DNA from 2 places in the Cobetia sp. 29-18-1 genome. Region 1 is predicted to be linked to the other one. Evidence: riboswitches for the same ligand, from Rfam matches in the RefSeq annotation. Region 1 holds a riboswitch; the other holds the start of a gene.
What was found. Region 1 has a riboswitch for thiamine pyrophosphate ahead of QD208_RS13970 (ABC transporter ATP-binding protein). Riboswitches for the same ligand answer to the same signal wherever they lie in the genome.
Positions count from the first base shown of each region.

Region 2: another riboswitch for thiamine pyrophosphate. It lies ahead of thiC (phosphomethylpyrimidine synthase ThiC); the one in region 1 lies ahead of QD208_RS13970 (ABC transporter ATP-binding protein).

Region 1 is NZ_JARWKS010000018.1:70,999-83,011, reverse strand. Features, by position in the region: gene QD208_RS13990 (DEAD/DEAH box helicase) at 1-350, shown strand, start outside; gene QD208_RS13985 (GGDEF domain-containing protein) at 496-1,620, opposite strand; gene QD208_RS13980 (potassium/proton antiporter) at 1,836-3,545, opposite strand; gene QD208_RS13975 (hypothetical protein) at 3,683-4,648, opposite strand; TPP riboswitch at 4,814-4,927, shown strand; gene QD208_RS13970 (ABC transporter ATP-binding protein) at 4,986-5,738, shown strand; gene QD208_RS13965 (ABC transporter permease) at 5,735-6,502, shown strand; gene QD208_RS13960 (ABC transporter substrate-binding protein) at 6,666-7,970, shown strand; gene QD208_RS13955 (MFS transporter) at 8,107-9,375, opposite strand; gene QD208_RS13950 (alpha/beta fold hydrolase) at 9,372-10,196, opposite strand; gene QD208_RS13945 (LysR substrate-binding domain-containing protein) at 10,362-11,270, opposite strand; gene QD208_RS13940 (YeiH family protein) at 11,485-12,013, shown strand, end outside.
Region 2 is NZ_JARWKS010000002.1:179,982-191,994, forward strand. Features, by position in the region: gene thiC (phosphomethylpyrimidine synthase ThiC) at 1-1,430, opposite strand, end outside; TPP riboswitch at 1,557-1,697, opposite strand; gene tenA (thiaminase II) at 1,855-2,514, opposite strand; TPP riboswitch at 2,661-2,787, opposite strand; gene QD208_RS02550 (TIGR04282 family arsenosugar biosynthesis glycosyltransferase) at 2,923-3,648, opposite strand; gene QD208_RS02555 (TIGR04283 family arsenosugar biosynthesis glycosyltransferase) at 3,641-4,351, opposite strand; gene QD208_RS02560 (PQQ-dependent sugar dehydrogenase) at 4,869-6,200, opposite strand; gene QD208_RS02565 (lysophospholipid acyltransferase family protein) at 6,271-7,305, opposite strand; gene QD208_RS02570 (class I SAM-dependent methyltransferase) at 7,637-8,371, shown strand; gene QD208_RS02575 (MFS transporter) at 8,619-10,091, shown strand; gene QD208_RS02580 (2OG-Fe(II) oxygenase) at 10,148-10,813, opposite strand; gene QD208_RS02585 (CoA pyrophosphatase) at 10,975-11,604, opposite strand; gene QD208_RS02590 (NUDIX hydrolase) at 11,747-12,013, shown strand, end outside.

The DNA of each region.
Region 1 (12,013 bases):
ACTTCAAGGCCGGCACCATCAAGTATCTCGTGGCCACCGGCGTTGCCGCGCGGGGCATCGACATCGATGACCTGCAACGCGTGGTCAACTACGACCTGCCGGACGCCGCCGAGGATTATGTCCACCGCATCGGGCGTACCGGCCGTGCCGGGGCCAGCGGTGAAGCCATCTCGCTGGTCTCGCGTGATGACTTCCGCAACCTGTGCGCCATCGAGCAGCACCTGGGCTATTTCGTGACGCGCGAAGTCGTGGAAGGCTTTGCGCCCAAGCTCGCGGTGCCGGCCTCGAACAGCGACTACGCCCCCAAGTCCGCAAACAAGGGCCGTCGTCGCCAGCCCAACCGCCGCTGACACCTCTCAGGGCAAGCCTGATGCCGCCCTGACACACGCACGCCCCCGGAGACATGAATGTCATTCTCCGGGGGCGTGCTGGGTTGTATACCAAGCCTTGTTCGCAAATCTCCATGCACGAAGCTCTGCTCACAGAGCTTTGTGCTCAATTGATGGCGGCGATGCCCGGCCCACCCACGGGGCCCAGCTGGGTGTCACTGACGAAGCCATTGCCGCCGTCCTGCTTGGCGCGGAACAGATTGACGTCGGCCTTGGCGATCAGGCCTTCCAGGTCCTTGTCGCCGGACTGACGCTGGGCGACACCGATCGACAGATTGACATCCAGACTGTTGAGGCCGTCATTGATGACGAACGGCAACGCCGAGGCGCCCTTGCACAGGCGCTCTGCCACCTGATCGACGCGCTCGCCATGCAGCCCCGGGCACAACAGCACGAACTCCTCGCCGCCATAGCGCCCGACCAGGTCCTCCCCGCGCAGGATGCTGCGCATGCGCCGCACCAGCTCCTTGAGCACCTGATCACCGGCCTGGCGACCCCAGGTCTCGTTGATCAGCGCCAGATGGTCGACATCCACCATCATCACGCTCAGCGCCCCGTTGTTGATCAACATGCCGCGCCCGCTGTCGACCAGCTCGGCGCGACTCAGGGCGCCGGTCAGCGCATCGAAGCGCCCTCCCGTCTCGAAACGCTGCTGCAGGCGCTCCACCGACCAGCCCATCTGCACCAGCACCAGCGTGAAGAAGATGGTCAAGACGCCCAGATTGATGATGCGAAATGCCAGCATCCAGCCGGCGGGCAGCGGATTGGTCGGCCCTTCCAGCATCAGGATGATGTAGGCCAGCAGCGGCATGCTCAGGCAGGCGGCACACAGCAGAACGCGCCGCATGAACGACATGCGGATCGAGTAGATGCACAGCAAGGCGCCGAAGTAGAAGTAGTCGAACCCGGCCTCAGAGCCGAAATAGCGCAGCGAGAAGCTGATCTGCGCGCAGGTGCCCAACGCCATCAGCGTGGCCGCCAGGGCTTCACGGCGAGCACGGTGCAGCTGCAGACAGACCAGATCGACGATCAGCATCGCCAGATTCAGCGCCAGAATGCCCATCTCGCCCAGCCACAACAGCAGGATGGCGTAGAGCAGATGGCAGCTGACCGCCAGCACATAGACCACGTTGAAGGTGGCATGAAAGGTCTTCTCATCCGCCGTGAGTCCGGGCGGGAATTGCTCGAATCGTCGCAGAAAGCCCGCGAGATGAGGATGTGGGCTGGCCATGTAGTCACCTCCTTGTCGCTGGCCACAATCGGTGGCCAGGCGCTGTCACGGACAAATTGGCCTGACATCAACAGAATACGATATTGATGAGTCCAAACACGACGCCCCCATTACACGCAGTGCAATGGGGGCGTCGTAGTGTGTGAAGCGCAGGCGCAGGCGCAGGTCCAGACTCAGGCCCTGACACAGATTCAGGCTCAGACACGGACTCAGACTCAGTGCAGTCGCAGGCCGACCTTGGTGATGCGATTGCCTTCCACCTCGTTCACCACCCAGTGGATACCATGCCAGTCGACATCGTCGCCGACCACCGGCACCCCGCCGACTCGCCGGGTGATGAATTCGGCGATGGTCAGGTGGTGCTCGCCCTGGGAGAGCGTCAAGCCGTAGACATCGGCGATATCCTGCATGTTGGCATCGCCTTCCAGCGTGAAGGTCCCGAAGAAGGCACGTTGCTCGTGCTGCAGACTCTCGCCATTGAACATGCGGTTGAGGCTCGGCACATCACAGGAGCGCCCCACCACGCACAGCACATCCTGCTGATGCAGGCAGGTGCTGCCCTTGGGGTGGATCAGCACCTTGTTGCGGAACAGCGCCCCGACCTTGGCCCCCGAGGGGAAGCGCAGCATGCGCAGCGCCACGCCCTCCAGCGCCGTGTTGTCGACGCGATAGACCAGCATCTCGTAGTCATTGACCGGCATGATGCCGAGCAGGTTGCGGCGACTGGGCTGTGCGCCCGGCGGCACCACCACCCTCAGCTTGCGCGCCATCGGCGCCAGCGACGAGCCCTGCACCAGCAGCGAGATGATGACCACGAAGAAGGCGACATTGAAGTAGAGACCGGCATTCTCGACCCCGGTGATCACCGGGAAGATCGCCAGCACGATCGGCACCGCCCCTCGCAGCCCGACCCAGCTGATGAACCACAGCTCGCGCCAGCGGAAGCGGAAGAACGGCTTGAGACACAGGATGACCGCCAGCGGGCGCACCACCAGAATCAGCGCCACGCTGAGGATGGCGGCCGGCAGCGCGAACTGCAGCATGGTCGAGGGCGAGACCAGCAGGCCCAGCATCAGGAACAGCACGATCTGCGAGAGATGCGCCAGGCCATCATGCACCGGCAGGATGTGCTCCAGATGCCGCCCGGGGTGATTGCCGATCATCAGGCCGCACAGATAGATGGCGAGGAAACCGCTGCCGCCCATCTCGTTGGTGGTGGCGAACAGGCTCAAGCCCAGCGCCAGCGCCAGCAGCGAATAGAGGCCGGGCGCGAGGTCCAGATAGCGCATCAGACGGGCGATCAGCCAGCCGCCGGCGATCCCCATGGCGGCGCCGACACCGAACTGCAGCAGGAAACTCATGATGCCCGACGCGACGCCGGATAGCTGACCGGTCAGGATCTCGGCCAGCGTGATGGTCAGGAAGATCGCCATCGGGTCGTTGGTGCCGGACTCGATTTCCAGCGTCGCACCGACACGCTCATTGAGGTGAACGCCCTGGCCGCCCAGCAGCGAGAAGACCGCCGCGGCATCGGTGGAGCCGACGATGGCCCCGACCAGCAGGCCTTCGATCAGGGTGAGATCAAACAGCCACATGGCCAGAAGGCCCACCAGGCCGCTGGTCATGAAGACCCCGACGGTGGCCAGCACCAGCGCCGGTTTCAGGCCGGCACGAAACGTGGACAGCCGCGTGCGCAGGCCGCCATCGAGCAGGATGAGCGCCAGCGCCAGGTTGCCGATCATGTAAGCGGATGAGGCGTCATCGAACTGGATGCCCAGCACGCCATCTTCACCCGCCAGCATGCCAAGGCCGAGGAACAGCAGTAGCAGCGGCATGCCAAGACGCGCCGAGACGCGGCTGGCCAACACGCTCAAGGCGATCAGCGTGCCTGCCAGCAAGAAATAATAATTCAGGTTCTCTACCACGAGTGCTCCCCCGCCAAGCCCTACATCAGATCTCGAGTGACGTCCACGACGACTCACCCACAGTATTCCATGTCAGCGATGGGGCTGCAGAGAAATTTCACACCTTTCATGTACTTGCAGCGTGAAGCACGCGGATTTCACGCCAGGCTGCGCGGCGAGACCCAGGCCGGGGCTGCCGCAAGCTCAGCATAGGACCGCGGGCCGAAGGCCTCCATCGCCCACAACAGCGCACGACACAGCTCACGCTGGCCATCGAGATCGATCATGCGCCCATGGCGCGAATAGCCCTTCATGAAGGCCTGACGCTGCTCCGGCGTTTCCAGCAGCAACTCCACCAGCGCCCAGTCGAACTCGATCGGTGCCCACACCAGCGCCTCCCAATCGCTCCATACCCAGCCGGTGGCGGCGCACAGATATTGATCGGCGCGCATGTCCGGCAGACACCACACCGCGCGGGTCGGCGCCGGGTAGGTGCGCTTGAGCAGCGTGCCAAGCTCCGCGCGACGCGGGTGATGGGCGAGATAGCGCGTGACGCGGGTATTCCAGTGCAACAGCGGCATCGGCTGCGCCAGCGGTTGGCCGAAGCCCGACACCGTATCCTGATGCAGGCGACCGAGCTGGTCGCCCAGCAGCTCACAGAAGGTGATGCTGAGATCACTCGGCTGCCCGCTGGACCACGGCAGGTGCCAGATGGGCGCGCCATCGAGACGCCCCAGAAAGGTCAGGGGCAGTGGCGGAATCGGCAAACGCGCGGGCAAGGCGCCCGCCAGTCGCGTCAGGCCCTCCGGCGTCGCCCAGCGATCGGCGCCGAAGACCCCGCGCATTGCGCGCCAGAAGGGGTCATGGTCTGGGCCGGTGCGCGCCAGCTTGATGAGGCCGGGCGTGCCGCCACGCTGGCGCCATAGCCAGTTGGCGCTATCCGGCCAGGCGAGCGCCAGCGGTTCGAGCGGTTGACCCAGATAGGTCGAGAGCCGGCGGGTCAGTGACTCCTCGGGCCAGCCCCTGGGCACGGGACGCGGCTCGCCCACGGCCTCAGCCGTGCTCGGCCGCCGCGGGGGAACGGGATAACTGGAACAGGTCGAGAGATCCGGTGTGTCGGGCATGATGATCTCCTTGGGCTACACGTCTTGTTACAGTAATGCTCAGCATACCCAAGGCGTGGCACATCGGCATAGTCCGTTTCGCACGCCACCTCTGCCCTGCCCACCTGACCCGCCCCCCTGACCCGCGCCGGACAAGACACCGGCAAGACAGTGACGTTACACTGTCGGCCTGGATGGGGGTGCCCGAGGATGGGCTGAGAGCCGCAGCGATACGTCGCGCGACAACCCCTGGAACCTGATCCGGTTGATACCGGCGGAGGGAATCCCCGACGCGTGCCCTGCATGGCGCGTCACCTGTTTCCTCCTGCCGGCATGCCGCCTGACCACGGAATTGCCTGTGTCGCTGGGACTCACCCTCAACAACGCACGAATCGATTACGCCGGCCACACGCTGTTCCGCGATATTTCCGCGCGTCTGGAGGCCGGTAGCTGGACGGCACTGCTGGGGCGCTCCGGCTGCGGCAAGAGTTCGCTGCTGCGCCTGCTGGCCGGCCTGGAGATGTCAGACCTCCACCAGCTCGACCTCGCCACCGATGACGGTCAGCCGCTGACCGACCGCGTGGCCTGGATGGCGCAGCAGGACCTGCTGCTGCCGTGGCGGCGCGTCATCGACAACCTGTGGCTGGGCGATGACCTGCGCCGGCGGCCGCGCAATCGCAAGCTTGCCCATGAGCTTCTGGCCGCGGTCGGGCTTGAGGGCCGTGAGCAGGCCTGGCCGGATGCCCTCTCCGGCGGTCAGCGCCAGCGCGTCGCCCTCGCCCGCACGCTCTACCAGCAGGCGCCGGTCGTGATGATGGACGAGCCGTTCTCGGCGGTGGATGCCATCACCCGTCTGGAGCTGCATGATCTGGCCAGCCGCCTGCTCAAGGGCCGCACCGTCCTGATGGTGACCCATGACCCGCTGGAGGCATTGCGCCTCGCCGATCAACTGCTGGTGCTGCGCCCCTCGAGCCTCCCGGGCCACGGCGCCGAGCTGGAACGCCTGCCGGGGCTTGGCGCCGCACGCCCGGTGCCGCTGGATGACCCGGCCCTGCCACCGGCGCAGGCGCAACTGATCGCCCGCCTGCGCGATAGCGAGGAGGCCGCATGAAACGTCTGCACGCCATGCGTCACCTCGTCATCAGTGCGCTGCTCCTGCTGGGGCTTTGGCAGCTGATCATTGTCGTCACCGCCGTACCGCCCTACATTCTGCCCACGCCGCAGGCCGTGCTCGAGGTGCTGATCCAGAAGGCGCCGCTGCTGGCCCATCACGCTGGCGTCACCATCAGCGAGATACTGGCCGGGCTGGTGCTGGGCATTCTACTCGGCCTTGCCACCGCGCTGGCGCTGGCCTTCATTCCCCGCCTGCGCCGCACGCTGCTGCCGATGCTGCTGATCAGTCAGGTGATACCGCTGTTCGCGATCGCGCCGCTGCTGGTGCTGTGGCTCGGCTATGACATGCTGTCCAAGGTGGTGATGGCGACACTGATCATCTATTTCCCGGTCGCCTCCACCGGCTACGACGGCCTGCGCCAGACCCGACAGGGCTGGCTGGATCTTGCCCATACCCTGGGTGCCAGCCCATGGCGCCGGCTGATCCACATCCAGTTGCCCGCCGCGCTGCCGGCACTGGCCTCCGGCATACGCATGGCCGCGACCGCCGCCCCCATCGGCGCCGTCATCGGGGAATGGGCCGGTGCCAGTCAGGGGCTGGGCTATCTGATGCTTAACGCCAACGCGCGCATGGAGATCGACCTGATGTTCGCCGCCCTGCTGGTACTGGTCGCCTTCTCCCTGCTGCTCTATTTCTCGCTGGATGCGCTGCTGCGCGCCCTGATGCCCTGGCACCGCGACCGGCTGACACGCCTGAGCTGAGGCGTTCAGGGCTCCGGACAGACACTGCATGACCGCATGACCGCAAGATCGCAAGATCGCGTTATCGAAAGACGCAACGACGCTCGACACAAATTGCATGAGCCTGACGACTGCCGCCCACGAACGGCAGCACCACTACCCTGTGATCACAAGGAACTCCGCCATGTCTCTTTCGTCATCGGCGCCACGGCGCAAAGCGCAGCCGACACGTTCACCGCGTGCCTCACTGCTGTCCACCGCCTTCGCCACCCTGCTGACCACGCTGTGCCTGAGCAGCCTGCCAGCCACCGCCATGTCGGCCCACGCCGCCGACGCAGAACCCGCCACCAGCACCCAGTCAGCGCCGGAAATCGTCGCTCAGCAGGCCGAGGTCGGGGTGAACGGCGACTCACCCGCCTCGGCGCCGGTGGCAAGCCAGGAAGCCGTGGAAGCGACCGCCGGCGCCGCCAAGCAGGCCAAGAACGGTGCTGAACCGGCCGCGGAAGCCCCGCCAGCCGCCAGCGACGAACAGAGCGCTGATGCTGACTCGAAGGACGTCGCCGAGGACAACCCCAAGGACGCTGCCACCGCCGAGCAGCCGCTGACGCAGTTCAAGGTCATGCTCGACTGGTACACCAACCCCGGCCACGCCCCGCTGGTGCTGGCGCAGGAGCTGGGTCTGTTCAAGAAGCACGGCCTTGATGTCGAGCTGATCGCCCCCGCCGACCCGAGCGTGCCGCCCAAGCTGGCCGCCGCCGAGCGCGTCGACATCGCCATCAGCTATCAGCCGCAGCTGCACCTGCAGATCGATCAGGGCCTGCCGCTGGTGCGTATCGGCACCCTGGTCGCCACGCCGCTGAATGTGGTGGTGGTGCGCGCCGACAGTGACATCCAGTCGATCGCCGACCTCAAGGGCAAGCGGGTCGGCTACTCGGTGGGCGGTGTCGAGGAAGTGCTGCTCTCCACCATGCTGCAGCATAGCGGCCTGACGCTGGATGACATCACGCTGACCAACGTCAACTTCTCGCTGACGCCGTCACTGCTGACGCGCAAGGTCGATGCCGTCACCGGCGCCTTCCGCAACTTCGAGCTGGCCCAGATGGCCCAGGAAGGCGTCAAGGGCCGCGCCTTCTACATCGAGGAAGAAGGCGTGCCGACCTATGACGAGCTGATCTTCGTCGCCAACAGCGACAGCTACGAGCGCAAGCAGGCACAGTACGCCGGCTTCCTCGCCGCCGTCGGCGAGGCCACCGCCTGGATCATCAATCACCCGGACCAGGGCTGGGAGATGTTCCGCGACTCCGACCCGGCACTGGATACCGAGCTCAACAAGGAAGCCTGGTACGCCACCCTGCCGCGCTTCGCGCTGCGTCCTGCCGCGCTGGATGCCGGCCGCTATCGTGACTTCGAGGACTTCCTGTTCGAGCGCGGCATGATCAAGAAGCGCCAGTCACTGAGCCACCTGGCCGTCGACGTCAACGCGCCCTGAGACGTTGAGCGCCCAGAGCTCTTGAAACGCTGAGCGCTTGCGCGCCCCATGCAAAACGCCCTGCCGGAGATTCCGACAGGGCGTTTTGGGTTCAGGACCGGCTCACTCTCGCCGTCTTGTGCCTATTCGACAAGCGTTAGCGGCGTGCCAGGCGACGCGACAGCCACAGGATCTGCAGCGGCTGGATCACCAGCGCGATCATCAGCACCGCGACCAGCAGCGGCATGCCTTCCAGCGCGCCGCTCGACGTGCTGACCAGCAGTCCGGCGCCCACATAGCTGCCGGCGGCGGAGCTCAGATGCTGCACGGCACTCTGGGTGCTGGTGAAGGCTGCCCGCTCGTGGTCGGCGGGAATGAAGCTGTTGAGCGTATTCTGGGTCACACGCCGCGCCGACGAGAACAGCATGTAGGCGCCGAAGCCGATCCAGATCAGCGACGGCCCCGGCGAATGCAGCAGGAAGGCCCAGCCAACCAGCGCCGTCATCAGGCAGGTGATGGTGCCCGGCCAGACACAGCCATAGCGATCACACAGCCGCCCCGTCAGCTGCATGCCGACCAGCGACAGCCCGCCACCGATCATGTAGAGCCCACCGAGATCCTCGCGCGGCAGGCCCAGATTGAACAGCAGATAGCTTGCCAGGTTGGGAATCACCAGGAAATTGCTGAACATCGCCGTGGCGATCAGCGCCAGCCCCAGGCGATGGTCGGGCTGGGCCAGGATGTTCAGGATCGTGGTGCCCTTGCGGCTGCGCTGACGCGTCTCGGGGTTATCGAGATGGCCGCGGATCGGCGGCAGTATCCAGGCCAGCAGCCCGCATACCAGCAGCGCCAGCAGCGCCACGGCGCGAAATGGCGCCTGCCAGCCGAAGCCCTGCGACAGCCACAGCGCAAACGGCAGCCCCAGCACCGAGGCCACCGAGAAGGCACCCATCACCAGGCCCATGGCGCGCCCCCGGCGTACTCCCGGCACCACGTCGATCACGATGGCCAGCGCCGTCGCCGCCGCCGGCCCGCCGAACAGGCCGCCCAGCATGCGCGCCGCCAGCAGGGTCTCGAAGTCGGTGGCGAAGCTGGCGATCAGGTGACAGAGCGCCGCGCCGAACAGGAAGCCCAGCACTGCCCAGCGGCGATCGAAGCGATCGGCGTGTCGCGTCCACAGCAGGGTGCCCACCGCGGCGGCCAGCGGATAACTGCCGACGATATAGCCGAGGTGATCCAGCGGAATGCCCAGCGAGGTGGCAAAGTCGGGACCCAGCGCCATCACCATGGTGAAGCCCATGATGACGGCGAACTGCAGCAGGGTGACCAGCGCCACCACCAGGCGCTCGTGGGTGGTCACCGGCGGGATGACCCGCTCGCTCGCGGCCGGCTGACGATTTTCGGAGTGGCTGCTCGGCGTACTCAAGCGCGTGCGACGCGATCAAGGAACGTCACCACCGCCTGCTGGAACTCGCTGGCACGCTCGGCGTGCAGCCAATGGCCGGCCTCCAGCGAGTCATCTTCCAGCGCAGGAAAGTGTTCGCGCATCGTCGCCAGGCCCTCGGCCTGCACGTAGTTGGAGCGCGAGCCCCACAGCAGCAGCGCCGGCAGCTCGACCGGCCCCTGGCCGTGCGGCGCCTCGACGATCTGCGGGTAACCCGCCGCGATATGGTCCAGCCCGACGCGCCAGCCCATGGCGCCATCGTCGAGACGCACCAGATTGGTGGCGAGGAACTGGCGAATGGCCGGGGTATCGACATGCTGCGCCATCACCGTGTCGGCCTCCTTGCGTGAGGCCGGGCGCGCGTCACGCACCGCCTCGAAGGCGGCAAAGATATCGTCATGCCCGTGGCCATAGGCGACCGGCGCGATATCGGCGACCAGCAGGCTGCGCAGACGCTCGGGCGCCTCGAGCGCGACCTGCATGGCGACCTTGCCGCCCATCGAGTGGCCCAGCAGGTCACAGCGCTCGATGGCGAGGCGGTCGAGCAGCGCGATGACATCCGCGGCCTGCTCGGGGTAGCTCATGCCGGCCACGTGCGGGCTGCGGCCGTGGTTGCGCAGATCCACCGCGATCACGCGGCGTGTCCGCGACCAAGACTTGATATGCGAACGCCAGTTGTCGGCACTGCCGAACAGGCCGTGAAGAATGACCAGCGGCGTCGCGTCCTGCTGGCTCGTTGTCTGTTCCTCGGCGCCATCACGAGCATCGCTCTCGTGGTAATAAAGCTCGACCGTTGTGCTCATCATCATCTCCATGGACGCTAGACAGACCGTTACGCTCCCCGTGGCTCAGGCGCAGTAGCGTGGCTCAGCGGCGTGGCTCGGCGGCGTGGCTCGGCGGCAGCCGGCTCGCGGGGAGCGCCTATGTTAGCAAACTATCAAGCGCGCGGCGGCTTCGTCCTCGACGCCTCAGCGCGGGCTGGCTTCCAGATAGACCTTGACCGCCTGCCACAGCGGGCTGCGGTAACGCTCCGGGTGCCACAGCATCGAGAAGCGCCGCTTCAGGTTGAGCTGGGGCGTGGCCAGCACCACCAGCTCGCCACGCGCGATCTCGGCCGCCACCGACAGCCGCGACAGACACCCCAGCCCCAGCCCGGCGAACACGGCCTGCTTGATGGCCTCGTGCTGACCCAGCTCCATGCGCACCTTGAGGCGCTCGATCCGCCCGTGCAGTGCACGCTCGAAGACCGCCCGCGTGCCCGAGCCCCCCTCGCGCAGAATCCAGTCGGCGGTGGCGAGGTCCTCATCGCTGAGCGCCACGCCGCGCACGGCCAGCGGATGGCTCGGCGGCGCCACTACCACCAGCTCATCCTCGCGCCAGGTCTGGCTCATCAGGCGCGGCGCGTGGCAGTCGCCCTCGATCAGGCCGAGTTCCGCGTCATAGTTGAGCACCGCTTCCACCACCTGGTGGGTATTGCGCAGGCGCAGATTGAGCTCGGTGCCCGGATGTTCGCGCATGAAGGCCCCCGCCAGCCCCGGCAACAACCAGGTGCCGATGGTGGCACTGGCGGCGATTTCCAGCTCGCCGCGCAGGTTGCCATCCACCACGCCGGGCTCACGCGCCTCCAGCTCCAGCGCGTGGGTCTGCTCCAGCAATTGCTCGGCGCGCGCCAACAGGCGGCGGCCATTGGCGTTCAGGGCCAGGCGGCGACCGAGGCGCTCGAACAGCTGCACCTCGAGGTGACGCTCAAGCTCGGACAGCCCCTGACTCGCCGCCGATTGCGACAGGCCGATCTCGCGCGCCGCGGCACTGACGGAGCCGTGGCGGGTCACCGCCACGAACACTTGCAACTGGCGCAGCGTGATGTGGATCTGCATATCGGTTTTTCCGGTATGTAATAAAAGAATAATCGACTAACTGCCGAATAATATTCCCGAATAGACTAATCATCAAACCAGAGACACTAAGCAAGCGACGCAGGCTCAAGCGCCCTTGCCGATGACAGCCGTGCACCACACGCCAGCGCACGACCCATAACAAGACAGGCCATGTTCCGCACGGGATAGGCCACCTTCCTCAAGGAGAATGCTCATGGACGCACAGACCCTGACTCCCCCCGCCACTGCCGAGCGCTTGCGCCGCATGTTGCCGGGCCTCGCCCTGTGTGGCGGCCTGACCCTGGTGGGACTGGCACTGCATTCCATTCCGGCGCTGGCCTCCACCGGCATCAGCCCGCTGGTCTTCGCCCTGCTGTGCGGTATCGTGGTCGGCAACCTGCCGATCACCAGCCGTCACGCCGCGGCGCTCTCCCCGGGGCTGCATATCGCGACCAAGAAGCTGCTGCGTCTCGGCATCATCCTGTTCGGCCTCTCCATCACCCTGCAGCAGATTCTCGGCCTGGGCTGGAGCGTCGTCTTCCTCGATGTGCTGGTGATCACCGCGGTGCTGAGCAGCGGCTACTTCATCGGCACGCGCTGGCTGGGGCTGGACCGCGACACCGCACTGCTGACCAGTGCCGGTTCCGCCATCTGTGGCGCCGCGGCGGTACTGGCGACCGAATCGATGATCAAGGCACGCCCGGCGGCCACCGCCATGGCCGTCGCCACGGTGGTGCTGTTCG
Region 2 (12,013 bases), on a different contig from region 1:
ATCAGGTGCATCGGCACGTGACCCGGGCCCTCGATCATGACCTGGACATCGTGCTGCCAGGCGATCTTGGTCAGCTCGCCAAGCGTCTCGAGCTCACCGAACTGGGCGGCGTCATTGGCATCGGCCACCGAGCCCGGGCGCAGGCCATCGCCCAGTGACAGGCTGATGTCGTAGGCCTTGCAGATCTCGCAGATGTCCTCGAAGTGACGATAGAGGAAGCTTTCCTCGTGATGTGCCAGACACCACTTGGCCATGATCGAGCCGCCGCGCGAGACGATGCCGGTCACGCGGCTGGCGGTCAGCGGCACATAGCGCAGCAGGACGCCGGCGTGGATGGTGAAATAGTCGACGCCTTGCTCGGCCTGCTCGATCAGCGTGTCGCGGAAGATCTCCCAATCGAGGTTCTCGGCCACGCCATCGACCTTCTCCAGCGCCTGATAGATCGGCACCGTGCCGATGGGCACGGGAGAGTTGCGCAGAATCCATTCACGGGTCTCGTGGATGTTGGCGCCGGTCGAGAGGTCCATCACGGTGTCGGAACCCCAGCGGATCGCCCAGGTCATTTTGTCGACCTCTTCCTCGATGGAGGAGGTGACCGCCGAGTTGCCCAGGTTGCCGTTGACCTTCACCAGGAAGTTGCGGCCGATGATCATCGGCTCGCTTTCCGGGTGATTGATGTTGGCGGGAATGATGGCGCGGCCGCATGCGACTTCCTCACGCACGAATTCGGCGGTGATCTCGTCGGGCAGGTTGGCGCCGAAGCTGTGGCCCGGGTGCTGGTGGCCCAGAATGCTCTCGACGGATTCGCTGCCCTGATATTCCTCACGCAGCGCGATACGACGCTGATTCTCGCGAATCGCGATGTATTCCATCTCCGGGGTGATGATGCCCTGGCGCGCGTAGTGCAGCTGGGTGACATTCTTGCCCGGCAGGGCACGACGCGGGCGGTGGTCCAGCTCGAAGCGCAGGGACGACAGGCGCAGGTCGGCCTGGCGCACGCGACCATATTCACTGCTCAGCTGATTGAGCTGTTCGGTATCACCGCGTTCCTCGATCCACTTCTCGCGCAGCGGCGCCAGGCCCCGGCGGATGTCGATCTCGACCGCCGGATCGGTGTAGGGGCCGGAGGTATCGTAGACGACGATCGGCGGGTTCTCTTCCAGGCCGCTGGAGGTCTGGGTCGGCGAGCAGCCGATCTCGCGCATGGGCACGCGGATGTCCGGACGGGAGCCTTCGATATAGATCTTGCGCGAGCCGCTCAGCGGCGCGATGGCGGCGGCGTCGACTCGTGCTTCGCTGGCGAGATGGCGGCTGCCATCCTTGCGACCGGCGCGCGCGCGTGCCTTGGGGGCAGCCTCAGGCTGCGAGGCGAGCGGTGACTCGGCGGCGTTGGTGGCTTGCGGGTCTTGTGTCGTCGGGGCAGTGCTCATGCAGGTCTCCTCAAAGGGCGACGTCACGGCTGACGTCATCATGGGAAGACCGTGCGCAGGGAGAGGATGGTCGTCGCCGACTCCTTGCCAGCAGGTGGCCCGGGAGCGAGGCGGCCGCGCGCAGCGGCTGGCCATCAGCTTGATTCCTACGCCGGTCCTAACCGGTTCAGGTTCCACGGGACCCCTTGCTGGCAAGCTCGCGCGTCAGGGCGGCGAAGCATGCATGCAGGATCTCAGCCGGTTCCACCGGCACCCCGTCAAGCGTGTGCAGATTTCAATGCGAGGGTGTTGCCCGAAGCGTCAGGCTTGCCACGGGGAGCATTCTCGCATCCAGGCTCTGTTGGCCTGTCAGTCGTGCCATCCATGGGGATGGCGTCATCCCGAGCGGCTCATGGCGAGTGCCGGGACGTCAGTCTGTGATGACTCAAGCGCGATCGAGGCCCATCTGCCAGAAGTCGATCTCGAGTCGCGTGGCGTCCCGGAAGACATCGACCAGCTCACCCAGTCGGCGCTCCGAGACCTCCGAGAGGCGCGCATCCAGCCATTCGCGCTCGGCTTCGACGGCTTCCTTGAAGTCATCGCTTGAGTACATCGCGATCCAGTCCGCGTATGGGTTGTTCTCGATCTCGGTGGTGTCCTGATCGAGCAGCCACTCGGCGATCTCGCCGTAGCCGATCAGGCAGGGCGCGAGCGCCACGTGCAGATCGAGCAGGTCGCCGCGCTGGCCGCAATCGAGCACGTAACGGGTATAGGCCAGGGTGGCGCGGGATTCCGGCAGCTCGCTCAGGTCATCCTCGCTGATGCCCCACTCGCTGCAGTAGCCGATATGCAGATCGAGCTCGGTATTGAGGATGGTGTCGAGACTGGCCGTGGCCTGACGCAGCTCCGCGAGGGTGCGGCTCTTGTAGGCGGCCAGCGCCCAGGCACGCGCGAAGTGGATCAGGAACAGGTAGTCCTGCTGCAGGTAATGGCGGAAGGACTCCTCCGGCAGACGACCTTCGCCCAGCTGGCGAACGAAGTCGTGCTCGAGATAGTCACGCCATTCCTCGGCGCAGGCACTGGTCAGGTCGTTGAAACTAGGCATGACGCATCCCTCGGTGAGCGTGCTGACGACCCGTAATGGGGCGGCAGGTCTCTGGCGCAAGCGTGGCCAGTACCGGAACAGGAGCAGGGGAAAAGCGGGGGAGGTGCCGACAGTCACCGTGAGAAAGTGGTGACGATATCGAGTGGCATCGCTTCGCGCTTGATCCCTACGCCGGTACTAGCCGGATCAGGTTCGGCGGGATCGTCATTCACGCAAGGACGTTGCCTGCGCATGACATCTCAGCCGGTCTTACCGGCACCCCGTCAAGCTGTGACATGTGAGTCACGATGCAGCGAGTGTAACAGCCCTGCGGCGTAGAAGAAGGGCAGTGTGAGCAAAAATGCATACGACTTTGGGAGGCATGCCGAACCTGTGATGAGCCTCAAGCGGGCTTATTTATGGAAAGTCTCAAGCGGCAAGGTCGGCCATGAGTGCCGGCAGGTGGCGCGACAGTCGCGCAAGGTCACGCGGCTCATCGACATCCCAGCTGGTCGGCAGGCAAGCGGCCGTTCTCCCCGCCCGGGCCAGCAGCGCCAGAGTGTCCCGGCAGACATGGGCATGGCTCCAGTGGGGCAGCAGGAAGGCTTGCGGGCAGGGCGCCTTGAGGCCGATCAAGCCATAGCCACCATCGTCGGTGGGCTGCAGCACCGCGTCGTGAGTGCGCAGTCTGTGGGCTGCCTCGCGCAGCCGCTGGCTATCCAGCGCTGGCAGGTCGGAGCCCATCAGCAACACCGGCCCCTCGGGCAGATGTCGGGCCATGGCCCGGGACATTCGCTCACCGAGCTCCCCCTGCGGCTGTGCCTCGAAGGTGAGGTCGGCAGTGGCATCGACAACGCTTCGCAGCCGGGCTTCCAGCGCTGCCCGCAGAGCCGCCTGTTCAGGTGCCTGACTCGACGGCTCGGCAGAGGGCGTCAGCATCACCACGACCTTGCCGAGGCGCGCGGCGCAGGCGTGGTCAACGATATGGCTCAGCATCCGCGCATAGAGTCGAGCTGCGCCCTCGGGGCCGAGTGCGGGGATCAGGCGTGTCTTGCAGTGGCCGGCGATGGGCAGGCGACCGAAGATGATGAGAGTCGGGCGCACCTCTGACGCGGCATCAGCGGTGGGCAAGGTAGGCAACACCGCATCACGCATGTGGCATGCCGCGCTGCTCACAGGCCTGCGCCGCGGCGCGATAGCCGTAAAGGCGTGCCAGGCGTGCAGGGGAGACGCCACACCAGGCCGCCAGCCGCAGTCCCCACATCTTGACGATGGTGCGCCAGACGCCGTGGGTCTCCCAGCGTCGACCGCTGGTCGTGACACGCGCGGTCAGGTTCATTGGCGGGGTCAGATGCTTGAGATGGGCACTCAGCCAGATATCTTCCATCAGTGGCATGTCGGCAAAGCCGCCGATGGCCTCGAAGGTCGAGCGCTTCACGAACTGGGTCTGGTCGCCCGTGCTGATGCTGGTCAGCCGCGAGCGCAGATTCATCATGGCGGCGATCATCGGTAACCACGGCGACTCGCCCTTGATGCTGACATCGAAGCGGCCCCAGTCGCTGCGGCGATGCGTCGTGATGGCCTCCTTGAGCAATGCCAGCGCATTGTCGGGCAAGTCGGTATCGGCATGCAGAAACAGCAGCCATTCTCCGCGTGCACGCGCGGCTCCGGCATTCATCTGGCGTGCCCGGCCCGGCTCACTGCTCAGCACGGCATCACACAGCGGTCGGGCCAGTGAGGGGGTGCCATCCGTCGAGCCACCATCCACCACGATCACTTCACAGTCACCCCCCGCGCGCAGGCGACTCAGGGCAATCAGGGTTTGCACGATGCCGGCTGCCTCGTCATGCACCGGCATCACGATGCTCAGCCAGGGAGCGCGCGTCAGGTGCGTGCATGTGCTCGACAGGGAGTCCCGGCTGGCGGACGTCCGTGATGCTGGGGGTGGCTGCTGGTTCATGGCGGCAGGCTCCGACGATGGCGTATTCGTTGGATCATACGCAGGAGTTCGTAGGCTGGATGCACGGGCGAGATAGGCTCTATCAGCGCGTCATCGTTCAATAAACGCTTGGCGTCGACCCAGTGTCGCTCCATGGCCACACAATGCCTAGCTGGCCATTGGGTGCATGCGAGGGCACAGGACTACATTCCTGTAATTCGCAGGCGGGGCATGCAAGGCAGGTTTTCAGTATCTGTAGCAGGCAAGCGCTGCATTCATCGGCCCTATTTATAGGCCCTCTCCATAGGCCCTCTGCCAAGCAGCTCCTGGAAAGAGAGCCTGAAGAGAGTGCTTGGACAAGAGGGCTTGGAGAGAGCGCGTGAATAAGGGCCAGGGCCTCGATTATCAAAAGCCCGTTCTGCTGGAGGTCAGGCCATCAATCGAAGGTGAGGCGATAGAGGCCAGCCGCGCCGCTATCCGAGGTGAAGTACAGGCTGCCATCAGGGCCGAACAGAACATCGAGCGGGCGAATCCAGCGCTGACCGCTGCTGCTGTCCTGCAGGCCGGTCAGCACTGGCACCAGGCGTGCTTCAGTGTCTGGCGTCGCCAGCTTGAGGCCCAGCAGGCGAGGCTCACGGCGGCTGGCCGGGTCACCCGCGGCGTTGCCGGAGGGCGCCGTGCCCCAGCTGCCGTGGACTGCCACCACGACATCCATGTCTGCCGCCAATGGATGCTCTGGCGTTACCACCGCGATTCCCATCGGTGCACTGCGAGCGGGGATCTCGGCCAGCGGCGGCGCAATCTCGTCACGCTCACGCGGTGAATCGCTCGTGATGCAGTCATCCGCCTGCCAGCGGCCATCGACCCACTGATACCAGGGCATGCCATGGAAGCTGCCTTCGCGGGCAGCAACCACCAGTTCGCGGGGTTGCTCATAGCCCCAGTGGTCGGGGCCGTTGTTGGTAGCCAGCAGACGCGGCTCATCTTCCCTACCTGGCTGCCAGGCGAGGCCTACCGGGTTGCGTAGCCCGCTGGCCCAGGGCTGCCAGTGCGGCGCATCGCCGGATTCCTCAAGGCGCAGCACGCCGCCGCGGCGTTCACTGAAGGAGTAGCCCTGCTCGCTGCCTGCGAGGTATTGATTCGAGCAATTGCCCTGGATGCCCAGCGCCAGATAGAGGCCACCATCCGGCCCGAGACTCAAGGTGCGCGAGTTATGGCCACCGCCGCCGGGCAGGGCGATCAGCTCACGAAAGTCATCGCGGGTGAGAGACTCGCCGGGTGAATAGTCGGCGACCAGCAAGGCTGCAGTGGTCGCGACATAGAGCTTGTCACCACGCACCACCAGCGAGTGAGGGTAGCCCGACAGTTCGACCAGCGTCTTCACGGCAGGGAGGCTGCCGTCCGGCGTCAGCTGAGCGCGATAGACACGCTCGGCCCGCGAGCCGATCAGCAGTTCGCCAGCATCAGTGAGGTGCAGCATGCGTGGACTGTCGAGCGAGGCCAGCCGCTCGAGCGTGGCGCCCTCAGGCAGCTTGAGCGCAGGGGCATCACTGGGCACTTGCTGAGCGCTCACCAGCGACAGCGAGGAAGCGGCCTCTGTCTCTGCCTCTGCCTGGGCAGGCAGAGACAATGCGAGACAGGCCGCCGCGGCACTTGCGACCAGGCGTGTCGCCAGACTTGCCGGCAGGCGTGTCGATACTGCCCGGGGCAAGGAGGGGCGCCGGGGCGATGAGCTTGTGAGGTGAGCGGTGTGAGTCTCGATCGGCATCCTTGCCTCCTGTCATTGAGCCATGCGCATTCAGTCTGGGAGCTGATGGCTTGATCCGCCAGTGTTGCCCTCAGCCGCGCTTGCTGGCCTTGCGGCGATGCTTGAAATAGCGGCGCCAGCCCTTGAGCGAGAAGAAGGAATAGGTGCGCGCGTAGAAGCGGGCTTCCTGCCAGCCCGGTTGTTGCTCCATTTCCTGCGGGCTCTTGCGCCAGCGCTTGTATTCCCACTGATACTGGGCCGGCGCCAAGGCGATCGCCGCTTCCACCGAGGAATTCACCCCGCGTGCCGAGGCGACTTCCTCTTCGCAATAGACTCCCTCATCCGCAGCGAGGAAGTGGATGGCGAAGCCATGGCCATCTTCCAGACGCTGGGCGACACCGGTGACGACGCGGGCATCGGTTCTCGCCACCAGCTTGGGCAGCAGGGTGGCGGTATAGGCGGGGCGGCCATAGAAGTCGGCGAAGACGCCGCTGCCACGGCCCGGCTCCTGATCCGGCAGTATGCCGATCGCTTCGGCGCGCTTGAGTGCCTTGAGCAAGGCAGCGACGCCACGCGAGTTGGTGGGCACCAGGCTCGCACCCATGCGCTCACGGCCATTGCGGATGATCGGGTCGAGGCGTTCGAACTTGGGCGGCTCGTACATGGCGGTGAACGGGAAGTGGCTGGAGAGCCAGAAATTTAGCACTTCCCAGTTGCCGAAGTGTGGCGCCAGCACGATGACGCCGCGCCCCTCGGCGCGCGCCTCGTCGAGCAGGTTGCGGCCGTGGACCTCGAGAATCGAATCGCGCACGGCGTCTTCATCGCCCAGCCACACCTTGCCCAGTTCCAGCATGGTGGCGGTGGAATGCGCGAGGCTGTCGCTCGCCAGACGCGCGCGCGCCTGGCTGTCGAGCTGCGGGAAGGCCTGGCCCAGATTCTGGCGCGTGACCCGGCGCTCGCGGGGATTGCACAGCTGCACCACACGCGCCAACGGGCGCGCCAGCCACCAGAGCTGGCGGGTGCTGAGCCCGGACAGTCGTTGCCACAGACAGGCCACGGAGTTGGCCTTGAGAGGAGTCAGGCGCTGTTCCATGGCCTGTTCGAACCGCTTGAGAGTCTTGTCCATCGTCACACGTGAAGTTCCGGTGGTCTGGCGTGAAAGATCGCGCCTGTCTGACGCGAAGGCAGGCGCCGTGACATCGTCAGGTGTCGCGGTGCCGCACTCGAATGATGCTCATTGTGCCAGAGGGGGGCGGTGCCTGCAGGCTCCATCGTGGCAGGCGCCAGACACTGGCGCGGGGTATCATTCAGCACTCAGACAGTCGCCACCTTCGATACGTTCACCTGCTGCGGAATCACCCCTGCCGCCGTGGTGTCGCGCGTGGCGGCGAGTTGTCACCGCCAGTCGTGTGGTGACGTCGATCCTCATCGCCAGTGTCCCTTGCCGCGGAGCCCTGATGTCAGCCCCTGATTCCCCCGTTCCCTATCCGCCTTCAGATACTGTCTGCCCGCTGTGTGAGGCGTCCCAGAGCCAGCATGTACTGCACCTGGTACAGCGACGCAGGCCATGCCCCGAGACCGGTCAGCGACCGCCCGCCGACGAGCGCGATTACCTGCGCTGCCCGGAATGTCATCTGCTGTATCTGGCGCCATCCCAGCGCCTGGATGCCAGGGCAGAGCAGGACATCTACGACCAGCACGAGAACGACCCGGCAGACCCGCGCTATCGAAGCTTCCTGGCCAAGCTCTTCACGCCGATGTGCGAGCGGCTCGCGGCCGGGGCCCGCGGGCTCGATTTCGGCTGTGGGCCGGGGCCTGCCCTGGCGCAGATGTTCGAGGAGGCGGGCCATCCGATGGCGCTGCACGACCTCTATTATCATCCGAACCCGTCAGCGCTCACCCGCCAGCATGACTTCATCGTCAGCACCGAGGTGATCGAGCATCTCTACGCGCCGGGCGAGGTCTTCCGCCAGTGGTTGCGTTGCCTCAGGCCCGGCGGCCTGCTGGGGGTGATGACGCAGCCCGCCTCGGATGATCCGGAGGCGCTCAGGCGCTGGCACTACCTGCGTGATCCGACGCATGTGTGCCTGTTCAGCCCGGCGACCTTTGCCTGGCTTGCGCGCACGCACGGACTCGAGCTTGAGCAGGTCGCCAACGACAGCGTCATCTTCCGCGTGCCCCAACCCGCCTGACAAGAGCGCGGGGCAGGGCATGGGACAGGGCGCGGGACAGGGCATGGATAGAGCGCAGGACAGCGCGCAGCGACACCCAAGACGATATTGTCGCCAAATGACGCAAAAAGGCTTGGATTTGGCGCGGACTGTCACTATATTGCCCGCGCCTTGACGTATTCTCGCAGGGCAAATTCCCCCTCCCGACGATATCCGCACCTTGCGGCATTGGCTGATCGCTGACTGGCGGCCGGCCGAGGATCTGGTCATGCCCCGTCATCTGCTGTTGATGTCCCTTGCGCCCCTGCTCGGCCTTGCCTTGCTGGGGATCGGTAACGCCATGCTAACCTCGCTGGTCCCGTTGCGGCTGTCTGCCGCCGGCGTCTCGAGCGAGGCGATCGGCCTGATCAGCTCGGCCTACTATCTGGGCCTCGGGCTCGGCGCGCTGGTCAACGACCGCCTGCTGCTGCGCATCGGTCATATCCGCGCCTATGCCGGCTTCGCCTCGCTGGTGGCGGTCGCGGCGCTGGCCATGGGGCTGGGCGATCACCCGGTGGTGTGGTTCCTGCTGCGCATGATGATCGGCTGGTCGCTGGTCGGGGTGTATCTGGTCATCGAGAGCTGGCTGCTGAGCGCCGCCGACCCCGCCGTGCGCGGGCGTCTGCTGGCGCTCTACATGATCGTGCTCTACGGCGCTGGGGTGCTCGGTCAGCTGCTGCTGGGCGTGACCGCCATGCTGAGCCTCGAGGCGGCCTTCATGCTGGTGGCGATGCTGGCGGCGGCCTCGGTATTGCCGCTGGTGCTGCTGCCGCGCGTCTCGCCGCTGATCGAACAGTCCGAGCCCTTGAGTCCGTGGCGCCTGATTCGCATCACGCCGACGGGCGTGTTCGGTTGTCTGGCCTCGGGGCTGGTGGTGGCGGTCATCTACAGTCTGCTGCCTCTGGCGCTGGGCGATGGCGGCACCTTGAGCACCGCGGAGATCGGTCAGCGCATGGCGCTGGTGATTCTCGGCGGCATGCTGCTGCAGTACCCCATCGGCCGCTGGTCTGACAGCCACGATCGCCAGCAGGTGCTGATCATCCTGTCGGTCGCCATCGTCGGCTTCGCCGCCTTGCTGATGGGGCCGGCGCGCGAGGGCATCGCCCAGCTGACGGTGCTGTTCCTGCTCGGCGGTGCCGCCTTCACCCTCTATCCGGTGGCGGTCAGCCACGCCGCCGACCGTGCGCCCGCCGGCGCCCTGGTGCGCATGAGTCAGGGCCTGCTGTTGATCAACGCGGTGGGGTCGACCCTGTCACCGCCGGCGGTATCGCTGCCGATGGCCGAGATGGGCGCGATGCCCGGCATGGCACTGAGTCTGGCGGTGATGGGGGGCGGCATGCTGCTCTTCTTCGTCTGGCGACGCGTGATGCGTCCGGCGCCGCAGCCGTTGGCACCCTTCGAGACCCATGCCCCGCAGACGCCGCTGGGCACCGAGCTTGCGGTCGGGCCTGAACTGGTCGAGGCCGCCGAGGAGCACCTGCGTGACGCCGAGGCCGATGACCCGCTGGTCGAGGTCACGCGTGAGCTGGTCGCTGACATGCCGGAGCTGATCACGGATGCCTCGCTGGACAGCCTCGAGGAGATCGAGGTCAAGGAGGAGCAGGCGCTGCACGACGAGCAGGCCCTGACTGACGAGCAATCATTGCAGGACGCGCAGCGCCAAGTGCCGCCACGCGATGATTCGCCGCTGGCGCGCGACTGAGGGCCGCTGGTGCGGTGCTGTCCAGACCTGTCTGGCCGGGCCTTCCCGCCCGGGAATCAGCGTGCGGGATCGACCAGATTGCCCTGTGAGCTGTTGCGCCGGAACCAGCCGGTGACACTGGCGCGCGCCTGATGCGTCGGTAGTACCTCATGGGGGATCTGCTCGGAGAGGAAGCACACGAAGGTGCCGGCCTCGGGGGTGACGCGTGCCATTTCGCGGCTGTCATCCTCGGGGTCGTAGAGCACGATCTCGCCGCCGCCATCGCGCGGCCAGTCCTCATTGAGATAGAGCACGCTGGAGATCAGGCGATTGCCGCGGCCGCGAAAGCTGTCGAGATGCTTCTTGTAGAAGCTGCCGACCGGATAGTGGGCAAAGTGGGCCTCATACTCGAACAGCCCCAGATAGAGGGCACGGTTGAGCTCATCCTTGAGCACGTTCATCGCTTCCAGATAGGCGCGCTGGGCACGCGAATTGCGGTCCAGCCAGCGAATCGCGTCGCCGCGGATGTCCGGGCGCAGATCATGCTCGCGCCCGCGCCCGATACCCGCCGCCGTCAGTTGCTGCCGCGTCTCAAGCTCCGTCAGTTCATCATTGAGCTGACGAATGACCTGGCGCGGCAGGAAGTCGGGGCGCACGCTGTAGCCATGCTCGACCAGTTCATCGATCAGCAGGTTGAGTGCGACAGGGTCCAGCAGTGGGGCGGGTGCAGGTGCAGCGGGCATCAGGCGCTCCGAACGGGAAGTGGCGTGGCATCGTGGGCGAGGAGTTATAGTCCAGTGCCATTGTCGGTGCAATATCGTCGGGGCAATGACGAGCCGTTAGGCGGGAACGCACCTTGTCTGGTGCAGGAGCTCAGTAACTCAGGAGTTCAGGATCTTGAGCTTCAGGGCCGAGGCGGCACGGGGCGCGGCGGCAGATGGCGCAGCGGGGCACCAGGCGGTGGCGCTGCCTTGAGACTCACAGCATGGCCGAAGCCGATGGCCATCAGTTCGACCAGCATCATCGAGGACAGCCCCCACAGCACCTGGTCGGCCACGCGATAGCTGGGCACGTACCAGGTCTCGTCACCGACGGTGATCACATCGGTATGCTCGCGCTCGTCCTTGAGCAACATGCTCAGCGGCATCTCGAAGATCTGCTCGATCTCGCCGGGGTCTGCGCGCAGCGGCAGGTCGGCGGGAATGCGTCCGACAAAGGGCGTGACGCGCATGCCGTGCAGGGAAATCACGTCGCTCAGCTGGCCGAAGACCTCCACGGCGCTGGGCGGCAGCGCGACCTCTTCCTCGGCTTCGCGCAGCGCGGTGGCCAACAGATTGCTATCATCGGGTTCGGCCTTGCCGCCGGGGAAGGCCACCTGGCCGGGGTGCTGGCTGAGATGGCTGGCACGCCGCGTCAGCAGCAGCGTCGGTTCGGGCCGATCGATCAGCGCGATCAGGACGGCGGCGCGTGGTAGCTGGTGGTCAGTCGCAAGGGGTTGATGTGCTTGCAGGCGTTGGCGCAGGGCTTCTAGCATGTCGTTTCCTCGTAGGCATTCATCATGTGGCGCGAGGGTCCTGGCGGTCAAGGCGACTGCCATGCCGCTGGCCCCACCGCGCAACGAGGAAGCGGAGACGGGATGTCACTGAAGGGCGCCTTGAGATTTCATGGGAGAGCGAATGAATTATTGCAGTCACTGTGGTGAAACGGTGCGTCTGGCAGTGCCGCAGGGCGATGATCGTCTGCGCTACCTGTGTGATAGCTGCGGCACCATCCATTATCAGAATCCGCGCATCATCGCGGGCACCCTGCCGGTGCGGGACGGCAAGGTGCTGCTCTGTCGGCGTGCCATCGAGCCACGCCTGGGTTATTGGACCCTGCCGGCCGGCTTCATGGAGAACGCCGAGACCACCAGCGACGCCGCTGCCCGCGAGACGCGAGAAGAA